2 regions of the Rummeliibacillus sp. GQ308 genome follow, and region 1 is predicted to be linked to the other one. Evidence: a T-box and tRNA genes for the amino acid it is inferred to sense, from the RefSeq annotation. Region 1 holds a T-box; the other holds one or more tRNA genes.

Region 1 (3,182 bases):
AGAATTGAGCAAAGGAGTAACCCATTCCCATGCGACCTGCTCGTACGGCACTATTACCAGTCGAGCCTAATAACCATGCTTCAGGAAGTTCTACGCGCGCTGGTGTCGCCACGACTGAATCATAGACAGAGATGCCTGGTTTTTGATCGTTCATCAACTTAAGTGTTGTTTCAATTTCTTTATATTGATCCGTCATCTCAGGTCGTTTACCTTTTGCCATCGCATAAATAGCATAAGTATCTCCGCCTGGTGCGCGTCCAACGCCAAAGTCGATGCGGCCAGGTGACAGTGCGCTTAATGTTTTGAACACTTCCGCTACTTTTAATGGTGAGTAATGCATCATCATGATGCCGCCTGTGCCGATACGAATACGGTTTGTTTTAGCAGCCAAGTGAGCCGCTGTTACTTCAGGCGCAGAGCTTGCAAGCGATTGCCCGTTATGATGCTCCGCCATCCACATACGGTGATAGCCTAGCTCTTCACCAAGAATCGCCAATGTTTCGCTGTTTTTTAAAGCCTGTGCCGGTTTAGCCCCTTTTGGTATCGGCGCTTGATCTAGAATAGAGAGTCTCATATTACTCATCCTTCCCTTTTTCATCTATCTGTGTAAATGTGATATTTATACGTCATAATGCTAGCGGAAGTTTAAGGGGATGTAAAATGATTGGATTGGTGAGGAAGTTAAGACAATAAATTGTTCATAATTAAAATAGGTGTTGCTAAATAGTAATAATTATCATAATATATATAATAATTTAATTCTTGATGAAGAAGCGCTGATAAGGACATGAATTGCTTTTACGGTTTACAGAGAGGGAAGTTTTGCTGAAATCTTCCTAACGCAGGAGAGTAATTTACCACCTTTGAGCTGTATCGGGGAATCTAGTATCCGGTACCGTCTATGCTACGTTACAGCACCAAAGCCATAAGTTGTTTTCTAACTTATGGGAAGTTGGGTGGAACCACGGGTTAAAACGTACTCGTCCCTTTATTAGGGATGCGTGCGTTTTTTTGTATTTAACAGGATTCCATTGATTGAGATAAAAATTAAAAGCGATGATGAGGACATGAATTATTTTTACGGTTTACAGAGAGGGAAGTTTTGCTGAAATCTTCCTAGCTTAGGAAAATAATTTACCACCTTTAAGCTGTATTGGGGAATGTAGTATCCAATACCGTCTATGCTACGTTACAGCACCAGAGCCATAGGCTATTCTTTAGCGTATGGAAAGTTGGGTGGAACCACGGGTTAACAACACACTCGTCCCTTGTTTAGGGATGCGTGTGTTTTTTTATTATAAAAAAGGAGTGTTTAACATGATGAATGATCAATTTATAAAAATTCAGTTTCCAGATGGCAAAAAACAGCAATACGATCGAGGCGTAACACTAACAGATATTGCCCACTCCATTAGCCCAAGTCTTTCTAAAAAGACAATTGTCGGTTATGTAAATGGGATACCTACAGATGTAGCACGTCCAGTTACAGAAGATGTACAGATTTCCTTATACGATGCAGCTTCAAAAGAAGGAATAGCAGTGGTTCGCCATTCAACAGCCCACTTATTGGCACACGCATTAAAACGTATATATCCTTCTATTCATTTTGGAGTTGGCCCTGTCATTGAAGATGGTTTTTATTACGATGTGGAGCTGGATTCCCCTATCACTCCAAGTGATTTACCTCAAATAGAAAAGGTTATGAAACAAATCATTAATGAGAACTTGGAGATGAATCGAAAGGAAGTTTCACGCGAGAAAGCTAAACAATTATTTGCGCATGATCCATTAAAGCTTGAGTTGTTAGAAGACATTCCACAGGATGAAACAGTTACTGTTTATGAACAGGGTGACTTTTATGATTTATGCCGGGGTCCTCATATACCTTCTACAGGTAAGGTCCAGAATTTTAAACTAACAAAAGTGTCTGGGGCATATTGGCGAGGCGATAGTAATAATAAAATGCTTCAACGCATTTATGGTGTCGCTTTTGCAACAAAGGATGAGCTACGTGACTATTTTGTCTTTCTAGAGGAAGCGGAAAAGCGAAATCACCGTAAACTTGGAAAAGAACTTGAGTTATTCATGTTCTCAGAGGAAGCACCCGGCATGCCATTTTATCTGGCAAATGGCCAGATTATACGGAATGAGCTCGAGTCCTTTTTACGAAATTTACAGGCTAAGTATGATTATAAAGAGGTGCGAACTCCACTCATGATGAATCAGAGATTGTGGGAGCAATCCGGTCACTGGGATCACTACAAAGAAAATATGTACTTTACTCAGGTTGATGAACAAAACTTTGCCTTAAAACCGATGAACTGTCCTGGACATATGCTCATCTTTAAAAATGAACGACATTCCTATCGTGATTTGCCTATTCGCATGGCGGAATTCGGGCAAGTTCATCGACATGAATTCAGCGGTGCCTTAAATGGTTTATTACGCGTCAGATCATTTTGCCAGGATGATGCTCATATTTTCGTTACACCAGAACAGATTGAAGATGAAATTACTCTTGCGTTAAAAATCATCGACCATGTGTATAAAGTATTCGGATTTGAATATGAAATTGAATTATCGACACGCCCAGAGGATTCAATGGGCAGCGAGGAACTGTGGAATCGGGCTGAAACAGCTTTAGAAAACGTACTAAATAACTTGGGGTATCCTTACAAAATCAATGAGGGCGATGGTGCCTTTTATGGCCCCAAAATTGATATTCACATAAAAGATGCCATTCAACGCAGCCATCAATGCGCTACAGTGCAACTCGACTTCCAGCTACCAGAGAAGTTTGATTTAACATATATAGACAAACAAAATGAAAAAGCTCGTCCGGTGGTCATTCATCGCGCAGTATTCGGTTCCATCGATCGTTTCTTAGGCATTTTAATTGAACATTTTGCAGGAGCCTTCCCTGTTTGGCTCGCTCCTACACAGGTACAAATTGTTCCCGTCTCTCAGGTTCACCTAGATTATTGCTTCAAAATCCAATCTCAGCTGAGACAATTAGGGGTACGAGTTAAAATTGACGATGACGAAGAAAAATTAGGCTATAAAATAAGAAGAGCACATATGCAAAAGATCCCTTATATTATTGTGCTTGGTGATGAAGAGTTAAAAGAAAACGCAGTAAATGTTCGGAAGCACGGAGAAAAACAATCAATCAGTATACCATT
Region 2 (3,182 bases), 240 kb from region 1:
TTACTGTAGACTTTGCAAAGGCAGACGCTGCAGTTAAAGCAGTTAATGAGGCTACAAACCAAGTGGAATTATTGAAAGCTCTTCAAGATGAATATTTCAAGAACATTAATGCTGATTTAATCGAGACTTATGCTGCAAAGCTTGGCACTAATAATAAAACTGTTTCTGAAATCCAAAAAACAATTAATGAAATCAACACTGTCACTGCTGTCAACACAGCAGAAAACCAAGTGACACTTCTTAAAGCATTAAAAGATGGTGAAGAGCTCGGTGTATTTACAAATGTACGCGATGAATATATCGAAACTTACGCAGCAGAATTAGGAGCTAACCATGAAGCTAAGACGAATGCTAAAGCAATTCAAGAAGTAATCGATAGTGTTACTAATGAAATTGTGAGTAAAGTAGAATCTAAGGTAGCAGCTGCAGAACAAGCTCCTACTAATGAACAAGCGATCACCGAAGCTGAACAAGCAATCACTACAGTACCGGCAGACCTTGTTTATCAAGATGGAGATAAAAAAGGGAAAAATATCAAAGAAGACTTTGGCAATCGTCTAGATGAAGTGAAAGTAGTGAAAAGTGTACTTACAGCTAACGGTGTGAGCCAAGTACGTCTACTTGAATCTTTGAAAGAAAATGGATTTAAAAATGTCAGCACAGATTTGATTGCAAAATACAGCAGTGAAATTGACGGAAATGTAATAACAGTTAAAGCAATTCAAGATAATATTGACAAAGTAAATGCTGAAGATGCTAAAAATGTATTTAACTTAGCTCAAGCTAACAAACTAGAAAATCTAGATGCAGTTACAGATGATTTAGTATTACCATCAGAAGGAACAAACGGTACTAAGATTACTTGGACTACTAACAACAAAGATATAATTTCTGAAATTGGTAAAATCACTCGTCCTTCTGCTTTGGCTGGAGACAAAACAGTAACATTGACTGCAACCTTTAACGGTGTTCAAAGTATCACAAAAGAATTTAATGTTACGGTTAAAGCTGTAGATGCAACTAATTCAAAATATGCATTTGGTTTTGAAGTCCCTGCAAACTTGGTGGCAAATGAAGATAACCAAGTGAAAGTTAACTTTAAAGCTATCGAAAATTTAGGCAAAGGCTATGAGAACGCTCAATTTAATTTTGTAGTTAGTGGTCCTGAAGATGCAACAGCAACTTTCAAAGCTACTGACAGCTTGAATAACGTTTTAGAACAAGCTCTTAAAGCAGATGGAAAAGAAACTGGAAAATGGGGACCTGATAGTGGATTTGCTGTCTCTGCTGATTATGATCAAACAACAGAAATGACTGTTAATTTTTCTAAAGCAGGTGAGTACACAATTAAATTCTCATTAATTGATGTTACTACTGGAAAAGTAATTGATAATATTAATGATTCTAAAACTTTAACAGTTTCAGAATCTAGATAGACAAGTAACCTTCTACTCTTTGAATAGTAAAGGTTTAAGAATTACAATAATAAGCTCCTAATCTTATAGTAGATTAGGAGCTTAATGCTTTTTAATACTGTAACAATCAAATCCCTTCTACTTAAAGGTAGAGGGGATTTATGTTAGTTGTCGGTTTTTTAATATGCCGACTAAGAGAATCGAACTCTTATCAGTGGATTACGAGACCACCGTTCTGCCATTAAACTAAGTCGGCAATAATTATTTACACCAGTAGTATAGCACTTATTTCTTCATAATTCAGATTTCACGATTTAGGTGAAATTTAAAAAAGTTCCAATAGATCGTAACGTTTCTTCTCATAATGCAGGTGAGAAGAGCTGGAATTATTTCTCTTCCTCTTGTCCCTCGCGCTTCCATTTACCACTTTTAAAGGTTTTCTTAAAATCATCATCATTATTGATGGTCGATTTGGCCAAAAGTATGAGTGTTAGGAGCATTGTGCCTGTTCCAACGATAAGATAGAACATAGTGAATACTTTTCCTATCGCTGTTTCAGGGGAAAGGTTGGTATCGATGCCGGTTGGAATAATGCTCACAACGCAGAAATAGATGGCGTCTAGTACGGCCCAGCCTTCTTTTTGTGTATAAAATAACACGCCTGACAGAATGATGAAAAATAGGGTAGTAATAAGCGATAAAAATAAAGGGTGTTTTGATGATTTATACAAAGCTTCTAGCAGTCGTTTTAGTGTTAGGATAAATGAAATCAAAGTGAGATAATTCCTCCTCGTTATTATTCATTGGATACAGTATCATGCAAGGGAAAATATTTCTAGGTTGAGGGGTGGGGGAGTCGGATAAGCAGGATTAAAAATTGAAAAACTGCTCACAAAGCATATAGCATTTGCTAGCAGTCAGCATTTTGTATAACTATTTTATCACGCGTGAAACCGTCATTCCGTCGCCGATCGGTATTAATACAGATTGCAACTGAGAGTGTTCTGAGACTGTTTGATTGTACTCTTTCATAAACTCGCTATATCGTTTAGGCTGTGCGTTTGGATCAGCAACACTACCGCCAGCTAAGACATTGTCTGTGACAATGATAGCACCATCTTTGGCGAGTTCGATACAAGCGTTTAAATAGTTAATGTAATTTAGTTTGTCTGCATCTATAAAGAAAAAGTCATATTGTTTATTATTTTCTTTTAGAATTTGGAGGCTTTCTAGTGCTGGACCAGTCAAGTAGGTAACTTGATTACCAAAGCCTGCTTTGGTTAAGTTTTGATGAGCGAGGGCAGCATAGTTCTCCTCTAATTCGAGTGATGTTAAATAACCTTCACTGCCAAATCCTCTGGCCAAGCATATGCCACTATAGCCGCCAAGTGCTCCAATTTCTAGTACCTCTTTAGCTTGTGATAAAGATACCAGCATAGTAAGAAGCTTACCAGATCCAGGTGATACGGAGATAGAACGCATTCCGTTTTCTTCAATCGATGTCAGCACGTCCTCTAAACCTGTATCTGTTGGAGCGAAGAGGCTATCGATGTATTCATTGATTAGTTTCATCTGCAGGATCTCCTATCGTTTCTGAGGCTTCTATAGAAGGATTTTCAGTTGTTACCATTTCATCACTTTCTTCTAAATCAAATAGCTGTATAAATTCGTTGATAACCATGTCGAGTGCCTTTAACTCGCCGATTAAGATTGGCTTAATAGTTTCAAATTCGGGTTCGTCTAGTTGCTGTTTGATAGTCATACGTT

What was found. The T-box of region 1 lies ahead of thrS (threonine--tRNA ligase). A T-box ahead of a tRNA ligase gene usually reads a tRNA of that ligase, here a tRNA-Thr.
Region 2: it has a tRNA-Thr gene. The T-box ahead of thrS (threonine--tRNA ligase) is inferred to sense a tRNA for this amino acid. The anticodon was not compared.

What each region holds. Positions count from the first base shown of each region.
Region 1 is NZ_JCAXDQ010000001.1:233,481-236,662, reverse strand. It holds gene AC6CHJ_RS01220 (LLM class flavin-dependent oxidoreductase) at 1-574, opposite strand, end outside; T-box leader at 768-991, shown strand; T-box leader at 1,048-1,272, shown strand; gene thrS (threonine--tRNA ligase) at 1,321-3,182, shown strand, end outside.
Region 2 is NZ_JCAXDQ010000001.1:475,982-479,163, forward strand. It holds gene AC6CHJ_RS02255 (immunoglobulin-like domain-containing protein) at 1-1,436, shown strand, start outside; tRNA gene AC6CHJ_RS02260 (tRNA-Thr) at 1,601-1,671, opposite strand; gene AC6CHJ_RS02265 (potassium channel family protein) at 1,802-2,188, opposite strand; gene AC6CHJ_RS02270 (O-methyltransferase) at 2,349-2,987, opposite strand; gene AC6CHJ_RS02275 (hypothetical protein) at 2,971-3,182, opposite strand, start outside.